3 regions of the Dorea sp. OM07-5 genome follow, and region 2 is predicted to be linked to each of the others. Evidence: riboswitches for the same ligand, from Rfam matches in the RefSeq annotation. Region 2 holds a riboswitch; each other region holds the start of a gene.
What was found. A riboswitch is a leader RNA that binds a small molecule or an ion and turns the genes downstream of it on or off. The one in region 2 is predicted to bind glycine.
Positions count from the first base shown of each region.

Region 1 (6,645 bases), on a different contig from region 2:
AATCACCGATACGTCTGTTTTTCCTACTTTTTTCATCCTCTTATCAATTTTCTCCACATTCTGACCGGGAAGCCTATACATCTTGCAAGGCGGTATGTTTTACATCCTTTGATTCCGTCAATCTTCTTCTTCAGCTCTCTGTTGATCTGTTTTAATTCTTTAATTTCCACACCACGGTCGAATTTCTCACTATAAGTCTGTTGCAATTTCCTGTTAATCTCCGATTTTTCCTCATAAGTCCGCTGTAACTTTTCCTGAAGCTCCGTTCTTTCACGCACCAATCTGTCTTTCCATTCTTCCAGAAATTGATTCCGTTCTTTTAATTTATCATTTTCTTTTATTTTTTTAGCCGTTTCTTTCCAGGTTCTCTCTCTTCTTTGTCTTTCAGCAACCTTTATTCTTTCTTTCAGTCCCGGAAAGCAAGATTCAAATTGAATCCGCTTCTTATCTTCCAAAAGCTCTTCAGACCTCTGCGCCATCCACGGGAGCTGCATATACACTTCCTTTATTGTTGTATATTTATCATGCCATGTCTCATAATCCAGTGTATCCGCTTCGTTTTGTAATTGCTCAAACTTCTTATAAAACATATCAAATATCCCTTGATTTTCTCCCTGCAATTCTTCTCTTAATGTCAGCAGCTGCTCTACACGGCTTTCAAAGGAATATTCTTCTTGCAACACCTGCCACATCTGTTCTACCCGTTCCCGGATTGCAGGATAATCAACCTGTATTTTTTTTGCCTGTTCTACAAATTGTTCTTCATTAGTATAAAACAGTACCGAATCTCCAAATAATTTTTCTATAATATCTACATAATCGGAAAGAACAGGAACTCCACATGCCATTGCTTCCAGTATCCTAGTATTCATGAAGCCATGTTCCGTCATGTCTTCATAATGATCGTTCAATGTAATCTTCGTCTTCCAGTACAATTCCGGCAGCATATAATTAGGAATGTTCTCTGCCATGACTGCATCGGCGTGCTCCGGCAGTAACTTATCCCATCCTTTTCCCCATATCTTAAGCGGGATATGATGCTCCAGCGCCCAAACAACACTTTTTCTTTTAATTCCTCTGGAATTACCTACAAACACCCAGTCATATTTTTTTTCTTTCTCCACTCTTGCCGGGTGAAAGATCTCCATATCTGCACAGATTAACAACTGACGTACCGGAACCTGCACTTTCCTACAGATCTCTTCCAGATACTCTTCTTTTGCGGAACCAATGCAGACCAGGTCATAGGCATTATACTCTTCCTCCGTAACTCTGTCCGGATGGCTTAAATTCCACATAATGTAAATGGTATCCGGATCCCTTCTGTCCGGATAATATGCTTCCGGTCCCCGCAATGCAACTACAACATCCGCTGCACCTTCGTTTTCCCATTCATCTCTGGATTCTATAACTGTATATACGCCTGCTCTGTTCAGATATTTTTTTAATGTACAGGCAAAAAAATAGTCAGACCAGTTCTTCTTCGATGCATTATTCGGGAATCCGGCTTTGATGACCCATATTTCTTTTCCGTTTGCCAGTTTTCTTCTATCTTCCATATCTGATTTACCGCTTTCTCCTCTGGATTCTTATTTTAGACACAGTATCTCCATTTTCTATATCTTATTAATTATAGAGAATATTTTCCGGACCGTCTAATTGATTTTTTCTATGATAGGTATTTTCTATATATCTTCTTAAGTATAACGAATAAACAACAGAAAAGTCCGCTGCTTCTCCATAACGCACCGGACTTTTCTGTTTATAATTGAGTAAGGGATCTATTCCATTCATTTATGTAGTTTTTCAGCTCTTATTTATACAGCGGATATTTTTCACAGATTTTGTTAACTTCTGCACGGATCTCATCTGCTTTTGTATCGAAATCTGTAACTGTCATCTTGATCAGTTTTGCAATTGTCTTCATATCTTCTTCTTTCAGTCCACGAGTTGTAACTGCAGGTGTTCCGATACGAACTCCGCTTGTTACAAACGGGCTTGCAGGATCATTCGGTACTGCATTTTTATTAACAGTAATATATACTTCATCCAGACGATTCTGTAATTCTTTTCCTGTAATGTTCATATTCTGAAGATCAACTAAGATCAGATGGTTATCTGTTCCACCACTTACAAGGTTAAATCCTTCTGCTACCATAGCATCTGCAAGTGCTTTTGCATTCTTAACAACCTGCTGCTGATACTCTTTGAATTCTGGTTTCAGAGCCTCTCCGAAGCATACAGCTTTTGCAGCGATGATGTGCTCAAGCGGTCCTCCCTGTGTTCCTGGGAAAATGGCTTTGTTAATTGCTTTTGCATGCTCTTCTTTGCAAAGGATCAGTCCACCTCTTGGTCCACGCAGTGTCTTATGTGTTGTTGTTGTTACAACGTCTGCATACGGAACCGGGCTCTGGTGAAGTCCTGCTGCTACCAGTCCTGCAATGTGAGCCATATCAACCATCAGATATGCGCCAACTTCTTTTGCGATATCAGCGAAAACATCAAATTTGATCTCTCTTGGATAAGCAGATGCTCCTGCTACGATTAATTTGGGTTTGCATTCATGTGCAATCTTACGAATCTCGTCATAATCCAAAAATCCTTCATCATTTACATTGTAAGGTACAAAATTATATAAGAGTCCTGATAAGTTTACCGGTGAACCATGTGTCAGATGTCCGCCATGTGCCAGGTTCAGTCCCATAACTGTATCCCCCGGTTTGATGAGCGCCTGATAAACTGCTGTATTAGCATTTGCTCCGCAATGTGGCTGTACATTTGCGTGCTCTGCGCCAAATAATTTCTTCGCACGTTCGATTGCAATATTCTCCAGAATATCTACGTCTTCGCATCCACCATAGTAACGTTTTCCCGGATATCCTTCTGCATATTTGTTTGTTGGAACGGTTCCCATTGCGAGCATAACCGCAGGGCTTACGATATTCTCTGAAGCAATCAGTTCGAGATTTCTTCTCTGTCTTCCAAGTTCCAGCTCCAGTGCTTTTCCAACTTCGTCATCATACTCTTTGATATAATTTGTTACATCTTCAATTCTGTTCATCTTATTGTCCTCCTTCGATACGCCTGTTTCCCCCAATAAAAAACAGGCAAAAAACCTTTGCTTCATTTACTAAAGATCTTTTGTCTGCCTCTGTCCTTTTACCTGAAAGATTGCTGATCGTTTTTCCCCCATATAACTGCCAGTTTACTTCTTCGGTACAATTAAAAATATTGTTCTCCAGAGTGTCGTCCGAATCCATTCCTTTTACCTGAGAGTTTCTGCCTACCCCTTCGGCTCCGTTTCGGATAAAGCCTAGCCCCTGTTCTTTATCCATACGGTATCTCACGAATTCATCTGCCGACTTATCAACTGCCCTTAGTATACACAATGCTTTTGTTTTCGTCAATAATTACAAAATAAGTTATTTTTTTATCATTTTTTTGTGTATTTATTATATCTATAGAGTTATCAATTTTATAGATAATCTATCTGAAAACTTCTTTGATACTGTCATAATGCAGGAAAATGCCTTCTCCGGCAAGATCTTCAATTTCTTTCTTTGTCGCGAAACGGTATCCCGCTGTTTCTTCTTCCTGTAAATGTATATCACTCTCGTCAATATCCAGAACAAAGCGATAAACATCTACAAAGTAATTATCTCCTTCTCCCGGGTTCTCTCTGTGATATGTGAAACAATACCCACCTTCCGCATTCCTTACATCCAGCCCTGTCTCTTCCTTCACTTCGCGTATAACAGCTTCTTCCGAAGTTTCTCCTGCCTGTGCTGCGCCTCCGGATACTTCCCACCATCCCGGTGCCCACGCTTTTGTCATTACACGTTTTGTGATAAGATACGTGTGATCTGATCTTGCAACTACTCCAAGTACTGTCAGATGATATTCATCATCTTTCAAGCACCAGTCATTTCTCTTCATCGTGCGACCGGTTGGATTTTTGTTTTTGTCATAAATATCCCAAAGTTCCATTCTTCTGCCTCCTTCTTCTGTCTTGATATTACTGTCTGCAGTTTCTCTGCCTCATTGCCCCTGTTTATTATACTATAACTGTGCCTGAATTTCCTCTAACATTTCCCGCACTGTTTTTCCATATACCGGATGGCGTTTGTACGGTGCAATTTCGGCCAATGGTTCCAGCACAAAGCTTCTTTTGTGCATTTCAACATGTGGAATACAGAGATCATCTTCTTCCAGTACAATGTCATCATACAGCAGAATATCCAGATCCAGTGTTCTCGGTCCCCAGTGTATAATCCGCTCCCTGCCCGCTTCTTTCTCGATCCGGTTTAATTCTTTTAACAATTCTTCCGGATATAATAGCGTCCGCAGTTTCAGACATGCATTTAAAAAATCCGGCTGATCTGTCACTCCGTAAGGCTCTGTTACAAGATAAGAAGAAACTTTTTCAACTGTACAAGTAGGAATCTGTCCTATTTTTTCGACTGCTTCATTCAGATAAGTTTCACTGTCACCAATATTAGAGCCAAGTGCGATATATGTTGTATGCCATTCGCGCGAAATTTTAACACTGACTGTTTTCAGCGGAAGTCCTACCGGTGCCCATGGTTTCTTGATCTCCAGATCGATCTTGCAAAGTCCCGATATGCTCTTAAGCATCTCTTCCGCAAGGGTTTCTGCCACCCGTTCTAGCAACTGGTAGGTATGTTCTTTCATATATTTTGTGATAAATGCACTGACTTCACCGTAATGGATAGATGCCGTCAGATCATCTGTCTTCCCGGCTTTTCTTGTATCTGTATAAAGCACTGCTGACACAAGAAATTTCTGCCCCAGTTTGTTTTCCTCCGGAAATACACCGTGATTGGCAAATACTTCCAGATCTGTAATTTTTATCTGGTCATAATCCTGACTTGTTTTTTTATTTATATATTTCATAATTATTATTCCTCACACCTGTCACTCTTTCTGCCAGTCTGCTTTCCTGTTTGCAAAACTTCATGAGTATTATTGTCCTAATCAGCTACCTGTTTCCCATATTTTACACTTCATGCTCACGCATAATTGCCTGCGTCATGCGGATTGCGCGAAGATTTTTCTGTACATCATGCACACGCACAAACGCACAACCTTTCTGTACACCATATACAGTTGTAACAAGCGTTCCTTCTTCTCTTTCTTCTACCGGAAGATCAAGAGTAAGTCCGATCACAGATTTGCGCGACGTACCGAGAAGCACCGGATAGCCGAGCTTGTTCAGGCATTCCATTTTATCAATGATTTCCAGATTCATCTCACAAGTTTTTCCAAATCCTACACCCGGATCAAGAATAATCTTATCCTCTGAAATACCTGCTTTTTTTGCAAGTGTCACACACTCCTCCATATCTGTCATGAAATCCGTCAGAAAATCTGTATATTCTGCTTTTTCCCGGTTATGCATCAGGCAGCATGCCACATCATACTTTGTAATCACTCCTGCCATCTTCGGGTCGTATTTTAATCCCCAGATGTCATTCACCAGATCAGCACCCGCCTGAAGTGCCGCTTCGGCAACTCTGCTCTTGTAAGTGTCGATGGAAACAGGAACAGCAAACTCCTGTTTCAGTCTTTCGATAACCGGTGTTACTCTTGCAATCTCTTCATCCTCCGTAATCTGTACATGCCCCGGTCTTGTCGATTCGCCCCCTACATCAATGATCGCAGCACCTTCGTCTATCATCTGTTTTGCATGTGCAAGTGCTCTATCCATACCGTTATATTTTCCTCCATCCGAAAATGAATCCGGCGTTACGTTTAAAATTCCCATTACATACGTTTCATTTTTAATATCAAACTCTTTTTTCCCGATGATCATATCTGTATCTCCCTGTTTTTCTTTTCTTCACTCCAGTTACATTCTTTTTTCGCTGGGCAGGCAAAGCAATTTCTGGAACATTTATCACTTTCGTATAAAAGTCTTTCCAACTTTGTCATATCTTTTCGTTCTCTGCGATGCCCACGGATGGCTGTCAAAATTTCTTTTTTTTCTTCTTCCGTATAGGAGACTGCCTCTGGCAGTGAATCCAGAATCTTCTCTGCAATCTGCGCTCCGGCAATCTCGTGCGGAATCTTTTCTTTGTATTGCAATGCTTTTCCGATATCATGTAAAATCGCTGTCGTATACAGCAATTCCTTCGAATATCCAAGATTATTTTCTAAGTTCCGAATATATGCAATTCTTGCTACATCTAACAAATGTTCCATCTGATGACAGCAGAAGATCCTGTCTCTTTCTTCTTCTCTCAGTTCTTTGTAATACTGCTGATATAACGGATGTCTGAGTACTGTATTTAGCCGTTCCATCTTCTGTTCTTTCTCTGCATGTTCCATTAACTTCCTCTTCGCCATTTCATCTATTTCCCAAGCATCCGGAAGAACCGCTCTTCCAGAGTCGGATCGGTTTCAAATACGCCTCTTCTTGCAATTGTCACGGTCTGACTTCCCGGCTTTTTAATGCCGCGCATTGTCATACACATATGCTCTGCTTCTACCATAACCATTGCGCCTTTCGGACACATATACTGCATCAGCGCATCGGCAATCTGTCCGGTCAGTTGTTCCTGTAACTGCAGCCTTCTTGCAAACACTTCTACTGTTCGTGCCAGTTTGCTAAGTCCTACAACTTTT
Region 1 is NZ_QUKZ01000006.1:104,168-110,812, reverse strand. Features, by position in the region: gene DXC04_RS07660 (glycosyltransferase family 2 protein) at 1-36, opposite strand, end outside; gene DXC04_RS07655 (glycosyltransferase family protein) at 33-1,559, opposite strand; gene glyA (serine hydroxymethyltransferase) at 1,814-3,061, opposite strand; glycine riboswitch at 3,142-3,252, opposite strand; gene DXC04_RS07645 (NUDIX hydrolase) at 3,487-3,987, opposite strand; gene folK (2-amino-4-hydroxy-6-hydroxymethyldihydropteridine diphosphokinase) at 4,060-4,914, opposite strand; gene folP (dihydropteroate synthase) at 5,018-5,833, opposite strand; gene DXC04_RS07630 (HD domain-containing protein) at 5,830-6,321, opposite strand; gene folE (GTP cyclohydrolase I FolE) at 6,372-6,645, opposite strand, start outside.
Region 1: it holds a riboswitch for glycine, as region 2 does, so the genes downstream of both, glyA (serine hydroxymethyltransferase) here and DXC04_RS06855 (GrdX family protein) in region 2, are expected to answer to the same signal.

Region 2 (6,645 bases):
TTAATTATGATGTCGCAAAGGAACGTGAAAAGGTAGTGCGTCATGACGTAATGTCTCATGTATATGCATATGGAAAACAGTGCCCGAAGGCGAAAGGAATCATTCATCTTGGAGCAACATCCTGTTATGTAGGAGATAATACAGATATTATCCTGATGTCCGAGGCACTGGATATTGTGAAGAAAAAACTGGTAAATGTAATTGCAGAACTTGCCAAATTTGCGGATGAGCATAAGAATCTGCCGACGCTTGCATTTACACATTTCCAGCCGGCGCAGCCGACAACGGTTGGAAAACGTGCAACTTTGTGGATGCAGGAATTTATGATGGACTTGGAAGATCTGGAGTATGTAAAAGGAAGCTTGAAGATGCTTGGCTCAAAGGGGACTACCGGTACACAGGCAAGTTTCCAGGAACTGTTTGATGGAGATCAGGAGACGATTGATAAGATCGATCCAATGATCGCACAGAAGATGGGATTTGAGGCATGTTATCCGGTTTCAGGACAGACTTACTCCAGAAAAGTAGATACAAGAGTAATTAATGTACTGGCAGGAATTGCTGCGAGTGCACACAAATTCAGCAATGACATCCGTCTGCTTCAGCACTTAAAAGAAGTAGAAGAACCATTTGAAAAGACACAGATCGGATCATCCGCAATGGCTTACAAGCGTAATCCGATGAGAAGCGAGAGAATTGCATCTTTATCCAGATATGTGATAGTAGATGCGCTGAATCCGGCAATCACATCTGCAACGCAGTGGTTTGAGAGAACGCTGGATGATTCCGCAAATAAACGTCTGAGTGTGCCGGAAGGATTCCTTGCAATTGATGGTATTCTGGATCTCTGCCTGAATGTTGTAGATGGACTGGTTGTATATCCGAAAGTAATCGAGAAACGTCTGATGTCAGAGCTTCCATTTATGGCAACAGAGAATATTATGATGGATGCTGTAAAAGCAGGCGGTGACCGTCAGGAGTTACATGAAAGAATCCGTGAGCTTTCTATGGAAGCAGGACGCAATGTAAAAGAAAAAGGGCTGGACAATAATCTTCTGGAACTGATTGCAGCAGATCCGGCATTCAATCTGAGTGTTGATGAACTGAAGAAGACAATGGATCCGTCCAAATATGTTGGACGCGCACCGGTTCAGGTAGACAATTATCTGAACAATGTTGTACGCCCAATGCTTGAAGAGAATAAAGAAATTCTTGGAATGACAGCGGAAATTAACGTGTAAAATATATGGAATATATAAAGAATATCTATAGATGAAACGAATAGATAGAAGTTACAAACGTGCAATAGTAATTGTGACGAAAAAATCTTTAATGATGAAAATAACTTGACAAAAAAACGGTGTAAGCGAACGAGTTTACGCCGTTTTTTGTATGTAAAATAATAAGCGCGATTGCACACAATGTATAAAATACACAAAGAAAATATAGAAGGTTTTGTACATATTGCGCTGTATATAGATAAGTGTTATGATAGGTGTAATGAATAAGTTCGTATAAATATACGGAAAATCTATACAAAGAAAAGGGGGATGTAACAATGAAAACATTAAACGATCTTGTTCTGACAATTCAGCACTATCTGTCTGATTATGTGTTGATCATCGCACTTCTCGGAGGTGGAATCTGGTTCACATTTAAGCTTGGTTTTATTCAAGTACGTGGATTTGGAGAAGGAATGCGCCGGACTTTTGGCGGCCTGTTCAGTAAAAAAGGCAATGCTGACAAAGATGGAATGTCATCATTCCAGGCACTGGCAACAGCAATTGCAGCTCAGGTAGGAACCGGTAATATCGCCGGAGCGGCGACCGCTCTTGCAATCGGAGGACCGGGAGCTATTTTTTGGATGTGGATTGCAGCATTCCTGGGAATGGCAACGATCTTTGGCGAGGCTGTACTTGCACAGAAGTATAAGCAGGTAGGATCTGACGGAGAGATCACAGGAGGACCTGTATATTATATCCGTGCAGCATTTAAAGGAACGTTTGGAAAAGTACTTGCCGGAATTTTTGCAGTATTGATCATCCTGGCGCTTGGATTTATGGGTAATGCAGTACAGTCCAATTCCATCGCAGCAGCCTTCCATACAGCATTTGGTGTGCCACAGGCAGCAGTTGGTGTTGTAGTTGCACTGATCGCGTTATTTGTATTCGTAGGTGGTATGCAGCGTATCGCAAAAGTAACAGAGACGATCGTACCGATCATGGCAGCTTTCTATATTCTTGGTGCGCTGATTGTTATTATTTATAATTATAAGAATATTCCATATGCATTCCAGGCAATTGTCGTTGGAGCATTTAATCCGTCAGCAGTATCCGGTGGTGCTGTGGGTGCGACATTAAAACTTGCGCTTACAAAAGGTGTTGCAAGAGGATTGTTCTCTAATGAGGCTGGTATGGGTTCTACCCCACATGCGCATGCAGTTGCAAAAGTAGATCATCCGGTCGAGCAGGGATTTGTTGCAATGATCGGTGTATTTATCGATACGTTTATCGTACTAAACCTGACAGCATTTGTAATTATTACAACGAAGTCTATTCCAAGTGGTAAGACAGGTGCAGAGTTAAGCCAGTATGCATTCTCTACATTGTATGGAAAAGGCGGAGATATCTTTATCGCGATTTGTATGTTCTTCTTCGCATTTTCAACAATTATTGGCTGGTATTTCTTTGGACAGGCAAATATTAAGTATCTGTTTGGACCAAAAGCTGTAAAAGTATATTCCGTATTAGTTGCTGTGTGCGTAGTGCTTGGATCACTTGCACAGGTAGATCTCGTATGGAATATGGCAGACTGCTTCAACTCCATGATGGTAATTCCGAACTTTATCGGTCTGATTGTTCTGAGCGGTACGATTAAGAAGTTGCATGATGATTACTATCAGAACTTTAAAAAGAATAAATAGATATTATCTATAAGTGGATGAAATGCAGGACAATCATAAATGTTGTTTTTTATAGACGTTTTAATAAATATTATAAAATCGACTAATAAATATAACAAAAATCAGGAATGGAAATTGTGCATACTCACTAAAATAATATTAATTAGTATAATGGGTTGCAAAAAAAGTTACAATAAGTTATTATAGATACAGGCAATAAATAATATAAAAAATGTCTATGAAAATTGTGTAATGATTTTCTATGAAAAGAATATTCGTGGGATGATGTTTTCCAAGAGAGAGTTGAACGGATCAGCCGCCGAAGAGGCAAGCCGGACATACATGGTGGGTATGCAAAAAGGTGAAACTTTCAGGCAAAAGGACTGGAAAATGTACCACATTCTGAATCTTGTGCTGTGTGATAAAGCTTATCGATGATTTCAATTTATCAGGGCAAAAGACAGGAAGGACGCCGTAGATATAATTGTATATCTGGACGTCCTTTTTTATTTGGAATACCGATGACTTTTATTGTATTTATCGATTGCCGAGGCAACAGGCCGGAAAGGAGGATACGGTTCAGGATGAACAGGGGGAAATATATAGTCTTGACCAATAATCCACTGGTCTTCGATAAGCTTGAGAAGACACACGAAGTAATATATCTGGAAACTACTTATGAAGGACTTCTCCGGGAAGTCAGAGACAGAATACATGACGGACATTTACTTCTGACGCATCCGTTATCCGGAAGCGTGAAGCCAAATGAGACACCATACAAATCGGTTTTGATTTCAGCTGGAAAGGAGGAAGTGGACAGAAGGTCGCTTACGATTATAGAAAATGCAATCGATGCATGCCATAAATTCCAAGATAAGACTGGACGATATGGAGAAAGCGTACTGGAAGATTTTCAGTTGATTGACTGGACTCTGCTGGAAAGCGGCCTGGCATCAGCAGATGCCTGGTAAGTCATTGAGTGAGGTTGTCGAGCGTTGCAGCTTAAACAATATAATTTTTTTAAGGAGGGAACTTAAAGTGAGATTAGAAATGGGACACATTTACATCAAGGATATTCAGTTTGCATCTGAGTCAAAGATTGAAGACGGAATCCTTTATGTATCCGAAGAAGCCGTTAAGGCAGTAGCTCTTGAGGACGAAAAGATTAAGAGCGTATCATTTGACATTGCAAAACCGGGTGAGTCTGTAAGAATCACACCTGTTAAAGATGTTATCGAACCTAGAGTTAAAGTTGAAGGAAGAGGAGGAATCTTCCCGGGAGTTATCTCTAAAGTAGACACAGTTGGAGAAGGAAAGACTTACGCATTAAAAGGAATGGCTGTTGTTACAGCTGGTAAGATCGTGGGATTCCAGGAAGGTATCATTGATATGACAGGTCCTGGAGCAGATTACACACCATTCTCCAAGACATTAAACCTGGTTATGGTATGTGAGCCAATTGACAATATCAAACAGCATGAATACGAAAAAGCAGTTCGTTTCGCTGGATTCAGAGTTGCAACTTACATTGGTGAGTTAGCACGTGATCTGACACCGGATGAGACAAAAGTTTACGAGACATGCACAATCAAAGAAGGAATGGAAAAATATCCGGACCTGCCGAGAGTTGCATATGTACAGATGCTTCAGAGCCAGGGACTTCTTCATGACACATATGTATATGGTGTAGATGCTAAGAAAATCGTTCCTACAATTTTAAGCCCTACAGAGATCATGGACGGAGCAATTGTTTCCGGTAACTGTGTATCTGCATGTGATAAGAACCCTACATATGTTCATCTGAACAACCCGGTTGTACATGACTTATTTGAACAGCACGGAAAAACATTAAACTTTGTTTGCCAGATTATCACAAACGAGAACGTATATCTTGCTGATAAACAGCGTTCTTCTGACTGGACAGCAAAACTTTGCAAGATGTTAGACCTGGATGGAGTTATTGTATCTCAGGAAGGATTCGGTAACCCGGATACAGACCTTATCATGAATTGTAAGAAGATTGAAGCAGAAGGCGTTAAGACTGTAATCATCACAGACGAGTATGCCGGACGTGATGGAAAATCTCAGTCACTTGCTGATGCTGATCAGGCTGCTGATGCAGTAGTAACAGGCGGAAATGCAAACCAGGTAGTTATCCTGCCGAAACTTGACAAAGTAATTGGAACTCTTGACTATGTAACAAAGATTGCTGGTGCAAGTGAAGAGACACTGCGCGAGGACGGATCTCTTGAAGTTGAGCTTCAGGTTCTGACAGGCGCAACAAACGAAACTGGTTTCAATAAACTGAGTGCAAGATAAGGAATGGAGGATATAGAATAATGGCTAAATTAAAAGTTGTTCATTACATCAATCAGTTCTTTGCACAGATTGGTGGAGAAGAAAAAGCAGATTACCCGGTTGAACTGCGTGTTGGCGAAGTTGTTGGACCAGGTATGGCATTAACACAGAATTTTAAAGACGAAGCAGAGATCATTGCAACAATCGTATGTGGTGACTCTTATTTCAACGAGAATCTTGAAAAAGCAAAAGCAGAGATTCTTGAGATGGTTAAAGAACAGGCTCCGGACATCTTTATTGCAGGACCGGCTTTCAACGCTGGACGTTACGGAGTTGCCTGCGGTACTATCGCAGCAGCAGTTCAGGAAGAACTTGGTATTCCTTCCCTGACTGGTATGTATGTAGAGAACCCAGGTGCTGATATGTTTAAAAACCAGGTATACATGGTCTCTACAAAGAACAGTGCAGCAGGTATGAGAGACGCTGTTAAGAAGATGGCTCCTCTGGCTGTTAAACTTGGAAAAGGTGAGAAAATCGGTTCTTCTGCAGAAGAAGGATATATGCCGAACGGTATTCGTGTAAACTTCTTTGAAAAAGAAAGAGGATCTCAGAGAGCTGTTAAGATGCTCATTAAGAAACTGGCTGGAAAACCTTTCGAGACAGAGTTCCCAATGCCAGACTTCGACAGAGTTGATCCGAATCCGGCTGTAAAAGACCTTGCACATGCTAAGATCGCATTAGTTACTTCCGGTGGTATCGTTCCGAAGGGAAATCCGGATCACATCGAAAGTTCAAGTGCTTCCCACTATGGTGAGTATGATATTACAGGTGTTACGGATCTGACAGAAGACACATATGAGACAGCTCATGGTGGATACGATCCAGTATACGCAAATGAAGATGCTGACCGTGTACTTCCTGTTGACGTTCTTCGTGATATGGAAAAAGAAGGAATTATCGGTGAGTTACATCACTTATTCTATACTACAACAGGAAATGGTACTGCTGTTGCATCTGCAAAAGCATTTGCTGATGAATTCTCCAAGAAACTGGTAGCTGATGGAGTAGATGCAGTAATCCTCACATCTACTTGAGGTACCTGTACACGTTGCGGTGCAACGATGGTAAAAGAAATTGAGAGAGCAGGAATTCCGGTAGTACATATCTGTACAGTAACACCAATTTCCATGACAGTTGGTGCTAACAGAATCGTTCCGGCTATCGCAATCCCTCATCCACTTGGAAATCCGGCACTGGATAAAGATGAGGAAAAAGAACTTCGTCGTAAGATCGTAGAGAAAGCTCTGAAAGCTCTTACAACAGAGGTTGACGGACAGACTATTTTCGAGTAGAGTATGAGAATACTATTAATGAAAAGGAGACGTAACAGACATGGATAAGATTTATGATGTTATCGTTCTTGGTGCAGGACCTGCCGGATTAGC
Region 2 is NZ_QUKZ01000005.1:189,402-196,046, reverse strand. Features, by position in the region: gene purB (adenylosuccinate lyase) at 1-1,241, shown strand, start outside; gene DXC04_RS06860 (alanine/glycine:cation symporter family protein) at 1,559-2,923, shown strand; glycine riboswitch at 3,186-3,298, shown strand; gene DXC04_RS06855 (GrdX family protein) at 3,487-3,873, shown strand; gene DXC04_RS06850 (glycine/sarcosine/betaine reductase component B subunit) at 3,941-5,221, shown strand; gene grdB (glycine reductase complex selenoprotein B) at 5,242-6,552, shown strand; gene trxB (thioredoxin-disulfide reductase) at 6,593-6,645, shown strand, end outside.

Region 3 (6,645 bases), 130 kb from region 2:
AAGGATGTCTTCGTCTTCCAGTGCCTTCAGTACTTTTTCAGAAGGTGTATCTGATACAGTTACAAATTCATGGAAGAAATTCTGTTTGTTTTCCACCTTAAATCCTGCTCCCGCAAGTTTCTCTGCCATGTAATGTGCTTTGGACATGCTCTGCTCGGCTGCTTTTGTCACACCTTCATTTCCCATGCAGGAAAGATATACACCAACAGCAAGTGCACAAAGTGCCTGGTTTGAACAGATGTTGCTGGATGCTTTCTCACGACGGATATGCTGCTCTCTTGCCTGTAATGTCAGAACATAGCCTTTCTTTCCGTTGTGATCTTCTGTCTCTCCGACAACTCGTCCAGGAAGCTTTCTCATCGTACTTTCCACGCATGTCATGAAGCCGAGATATGGTCCGCCAAATGCAATTGGAAGTCCGAGTGGCTGTCCGTCGCCAACTGCAACATCTGCGCCATACTCTCTTGGTGTCTTCAGTGCTCCAAGAGAAATCGGATTCACACTCATAACGTATTTAGCGCCTGCCTCGTGTGCCACTTCGCCGATTGTCTGTGCATCTTCCAAACTTCCATAATAATTTGGATGCTGGATCAGCACACATGCTGCCTGTTTATCAATATGTTCTTTCAGATAAGCAATATCTGTCACTCCGTCTTTTTCCGGAATTACTTCGATTTCTAATTCGTTACCGAAGCAATATGTTTTAATAACTTCTAACACACTTGGCATTACTGTTGCTGAAACAAATGCTTTCTTACGTTTTCTGTCAGCACACATTGCAACCGCCTCTGCTGCTGCCGTAGCTCCGTCATAAACAGATGCATTGGATACATCCATTCCTGTAAGATCCGCTATCATTGTCTGATACTCAAAAATGGATTGCAGAATTCCCTGACTGATTTCTGCCTGATACGGTGTATATGCAGTCTGTAAATTTTCTTTTGAAATGACATTGTTTACCATAGTCGGAATATAGTGTCTGTATGCGCCTGCACCACGGAAGATTGTCGGAAATACTTTATTTTTCTTTGCGATTCCTTTCATCTTTTTCAGAACTTCCATCTCTGACATTCCTTCCGGAATATCTAAGCCGCCCTGGATCTTAACCTGCTCCGGGATGTGGCGGAATAAATCATCGATGCTCTCATATCCGATTTCATTCAGCATCGCTTTTCGCTCATCTAATGTGTTTGGAACATAACTACCCATGTTCTTTATCCACCGCCTTTCTTCACATTCTTATGTATTAAGCCTCTTCGCTTTCTACAAATGCTTTGTATGCGTCAGCATCTAACAGTTCTTCTGTCTCTTTTACTTCACCAACTTTTACAAACCATGCATCATAAGGTGCTTCGTTGATAGATTCCGGAGCATCTAACAGTTCTTCGTTGATCTCTGTTACAACACCTGAAACCGGTGAGAATACATCAGATACTGCTTTTACAGACTCAACATCTGCGAATGCTTCTCCGACTGTTACTTCATCTCCAACTTCCGGAAGGTTTATAAATACAAGATCTCCTAATTCAGACTGTGCATAATCTGTTAATCCGATCACGCTTACGTCTCCATCCTCTTTTATCCACTCGTGTGATTTTGAATACTTTAATTCTGCTCTTAATTCCATTGTTTTAATCTCCTTTTCTTTTATGATATAATATGCCCCTGTTTGTGATACCCTCGGTTTCAGACCTTTTCCTGGCATCCTTATATTTATTTTGCTCTCTTATAAAACGGAAGTGCTACAACTTCTACATCAACCATACGTCCTCTGACATCTACCTGTAATTTTGTTCCTACATCTGTATAGTCAGTTTCCAGTAATGCCATTCCGACAGCCTTGTCAATGAAAGGACCTTTTGTACCGGATGTTGTATGTCCGATCACTTTGCCGTCTGCATATACATCCTGATGTTCACGGATGATTCCTCTTCCAATAACTTCCAGACCTACTCTCTTTCTCGTTAGTTCTGCATGTTCTTCCAGAGCTTTCTTACCGATGAAGTCATCTTTTTTCATCTTCACTGCGAATCCAAGTCCTGTCTCCAGCGGTGAAACATCATCATCCATCTCGTGACCGTAAAGTGGCATTGCTGCTTCCATGCGAAGTGTATCTCTTGCTCCAAGACCACACGGGATAAGTCCTTCTTCTTTTCCATTTTCAAGAAGTGTATCCCACATCTTCTCTGCATACTCGCTTGGCAGATATAATTCTACTCCATCCTCACCTGTGTATCCTGTCTTGGAAATGATACATGGGATTCCGGCTACTTCTGTGTCGAATACTGCATGGTAGTATTTCTGAGGAATGTTCTCTTCTGCTGTCAGCTTTCTTAAGATATCCATTGCTTTTGGTCCCTGCAGTGCAAGTTGTGCATACTGAGCAGATACGTCTGTAAATTTGACTTCTCCAAACTGATGATTTAACATCCACTGATAATCTTTATCTTTGTTTGCTGCATTGACAACAATAAAGTAATGATCATCGGAATGTTTGTAAACAATCAGATCGTCTACTGTTCCGCCATGTTCATTACACATCGGACTGTATCTTGCCTGTCCATCCACCATATTGTCAAAGTTATTTGTCAGTATCATCTGGATATTTGCAAGTGCATCCTTTCCTTCGCATAAAACTTCTCCCATATGAGATACATCAAATAGTCCTGCCTGAGTACGAACAGCCATATGTTCTTTGATTACACCTGCTTCATACTGTACCGGAAGAAGGTAACCTCCAAATGGTACGATCTTACCTCCTGCCTTCACATGTGCATCATAGAGTGGCGTTTTTAATTCCATGATAAAAATCCTCCTTTTTTCTCATCATGAACTGCTCTGTCAGCGGGTCTTGTTCCGTTAAAAGTTTGTCGGAGCAAAAAAATAAGAGACATGTCCTATTTCAGGACTTCCTGCCTCCCTGTCTGCTTTCTTTCAGAGCTTCGTCCGAACCCAATTCTTCTGCCTGAGAGTTTCGAATTACTTCTTGCCCCTTCGGCGCTATTACTTATTGCTAATAATCTCTCTTAGGTTCATCACCCGATCACTTTTCTTTTATTTTGACAGGCTTATTGTAACAGTCCTTAAATTATCTGTCAATAATTGTTTATTTTTTAACTTTTCTGTTATTTATAGGCAATTGCAACAGTCATTATAGTTATTATCTATAAAAAAGAAAGATACATTTTCACTTTTTTGTAGAAAATGTATCTTTCTTTATTTTCATTGTATTTTATTGTACTATTATCTGCGTATTTTCATACTTCTAAAGTGCACTTATGCAAGCTGTTCAGCCAGTACTTCTTTCGCTTTTGTGAGTGCATCATTCATGCCTTCCGGCTTCTTGCCCCCAGCTTGGGCCATATTCGGGCGGCCACCACCACCTCCTCCAACGCATGATGCACAAGCCTTGATCAGATTACCTGCATGTGCGCCTTTATCAATTGCTCCTTTGGTAGCCATAGCCATCAGGCTGACTTTACCATCTGTAGCCGATACAAGCACGACAACACCTTCGCCAAGCTTGTCTTTTAACTGGTCACCAAGATCACGGAGTCCGTTCATATCCACGCCTTCTACCTTTGCGGCGAGCAGTTTCACACCGACAACTTCTGTCACCTGATTCATCACATCACCTATAGCATCTTTGGCAAGCTTGCCCTTCAGGCTCTCCACTTCGCTCTTCAATGCCTTATTCTCAGCCTGCAGATGACTGATCTTCTCTTCCATATTATCCGGAGTTGTCTTCAACATCTTCGCAGCTTCGTGAAGCTTCTGCTCCTGTTCCTCGTAATATTCCATCAGTCCTTTGGAAGTCAGTGCTTCAATACGGCGCACACCGGCTGCGACACCGGACTCGGAAAGGATCTTAAATGCCATGATATCACCGGTATTTGCCACATGTGTACCACCACAGAACTCAATAGAGAAATCTCCCATGCTGACAACACGTACAATATCTCCGTATTTTTCACCAAACAGAGCCGCTGCTCCTGTCTTTTTTGCTTCCTCGATCGGCATGTTGCGCACAACAACCGGAAGATGATTACGAATTTCTCTGTTGACGATTGCCTCTACTTCTTTGAGCTGTTCTTCTGTCATAGCAGAAAAATGCGTAAAGTCAAAACGAAGTCTGTTCGCATTGTTCAGAGATCCAGCCTGTTCTACATGTGTTCCAAGCACCATGCGGAGTGCTTTCTGTAACAGATGTGTTGCACTGTGGTTATTTGCAGCAAGTGCACGGTTTTCACGATCAACCTCCATTGTCACTTTATCACCGAATTTGATCATGCCTTTTGTCACATGACCGACATGTCCGAATTTGCCACCGAGAAGTTTTACAACATCTTCTACTACAAATTCACCGTCTGCACTGCGGATCACACCTTTATCAGCTTCCTGTCCACCGCTTGTTGCGTAGAACGGAGTCTTCGCTACAATGACCGTTCCCTTTTCTCCGTCAGAGAGTGCATCTACAATCTCTTCTTCATTTGTAAGTGCTGTAACTTCTGACTCTGCTTCCATATTGTCATATCCGACAAATTCTGTTGTCAGTTCCGGATCAAGCGCATCATAAACGCTTGCGTCTGTACCACTGTAACTGTGTGTTCCAAAAGTTCCTTCGGACTTCGCGCGCTGTTCTTTCTGTGCTTTTTCAAAGCCTTCTTTATCATATGTCAGTCCCTTTTCCTCCAGGATCTCACTTGTCAGATCCACCGGGAATCCATAAGTATCATAAAGCTTGAATGCATTCTCTCCGGAAAGTACGGTTGTACCTTCTGCTTTCATATCTGCTTCCATGTCAGCAAGAATAGACAGTCCCTGATCGATCGTCTTGTTAAACTGCGCTTCTTCTTTTGCAATGACATTGAAAATAAAGTCTTTTTTCTCTTCCAGTTCCGGATATCCATCCTTGGAACCATCGATAACAGTCTGTGCCAGTTCTACGAGGAATGCTCTCTCAATGCCAAGCAGTCGTCCATGACGGCAGGCACGACGCAACAGACGCCGCAGCACATAACCTCTTCCACTGTTGGACGGCATAATTCCGTCAGAGATCATAAACGTGACAGAACGGATATGATCCGTGATAACACGGAGAGAAACATCTGTCTCATCGCTTGTTCCATAAGATACACCTGTAATGCGGCATACATGGTCGCGCAGTGCTTTCATTGTATCGATATCAAACATAGAATCTACATTCTGCACAATACATGCAAGACGCTCCAGTCCCATACCGGTATCAATATTCTTCTGTTCAAGTTCTGTGTAGTTGTTGTGTCCGTCATTGTCAAACTGTGTAAATACGTTATTCCAGATTTCCATGTACCGATCACATTCACATCCTACTGTACAATCCGGACGTCCGCAACCATATTTCTCACCGCGGTCGTAATATACTTCTGAACATGGACCACAAGGACCTGAACCATGCTCCCAGAAGTTATCTTCCTTGCCAAACTTGAAGATTCTCTCCGGTGCAATCCCAATCTCTTCATTCCAGATCTTCCACGCTTCATCGTCCTCAAGATAAACAGATGGATACAGACGATCCGGATCAAGACCTACAACTTCTGTCAAAAACTCCCATGTCCAGTGAATTGCATCGTGTTTAAAATAATCTCCAAACGAAAAGTTACCAAGCATCTCGAAGAAAGTACCGTGTCTTGCAGTCTTTCCTACATTCTCGATATCTCCTGTACGGATACACTTCTGACAGGTTGTCACTCTCTTTCTTGGTGGAATCTCCTGTCCTGTAAAATATGGTTTTAACGGCGCCATACCGGAATTGATAAGCAACAGACTCTTGTCATTGTGCGGCACCAGTGAAAAGCTTTTCATAGCCAGATGTCCTTTACTTTCAAAAAATTCAAGGAACATTCTACGTAATTCATTTACTCCGTATTTTTGCATAATTTCCTCCTCCAAACTCACTATCTCCTAATTATAATAAGATACCCGCCGTTTGTCAACGACAGGCATCTTTGCACATTTCTTCTTTTTTACTTTAATTCAATCTCTGCCAATTCTTTTGGCGGAAGTTTTTTCGTGGATGCTTTTACAAATTCTTTGATATTCTTCTGCGCTTTCGGAACCGGAATATTTGTTCCTGCACCTGCCACGCATCCTCCTGGGCATCCCATTCCTTCGATCAGACATCCGTTCATGCGTCCTGCTTTTGCAAGAGCAAGCATCTTCTTACACTCAGCCAGTCCTTCCGCATGTTCGATATTTACTTCTACATCCGGATAATACTCATGGATACATTTCTCGATTGCCTCTGCAACGCCTCCTGCTACTGCATACCCTCTTCCTGCTCCGGTCGCATCATGGAAAGACGATTCTGCTTCATACTGTGTCAGGTCAATATTCTTAGCATCGAACATTGCCTGCAGTTCTTCAAATGTAATAACAAAATCCACATCACTTCGCACATCCCGGCGCATCGCTTCCAGCTTCTTTGCCGCACACGGTCCAATGAATACCACTTTGGCATTCGGATGCTTCTGCTTGATCGTACGTGCAGTCGCAACCATCGGCGTTAACTCCTGTGATACCTGATCAATGAGGTCCGGAAAATACTTCTTAGCAAGCATCGCCCATGACGGACAGCAAGATGTAAGAAGGAACGGCAGTTCTCCT
Region 3 is NZ_QUKZ01000005.1:54,818-61,462, forward strand. Features, by position in the region: gene gcvPA (aminomethyl-transferring glycine dehydrogenase subunit GcvPA) at 1-1,209, opposite strand, end outside; gene gcvH (glycine cleavage system protein GcvH) at 1,247-1,627, opposite strand; gene gcvT (glycine cleavage system aminomethyltransferase GcvT) at 1,714-2,802, opposite strand; glycine riboswitch at 2,944-3,039, opposite strand; gene alaS (alanine--tRNA ligase) at 3,277-5,916, opposite strand; gene DXC04_RS06235 (4Fe-4S dicluster domain-containing protein) at 6,006-6,645, opposite strand, start outside.
Region 3: it holds a riboswitch for glycine, as region 2 does, so the genes downstream of both, gcvT (glycine cleavage system aminomethyltransferase GcvT) here and DXC04_RS06855 (GrdX family protein) in region 2, are expected to answer to the same signal.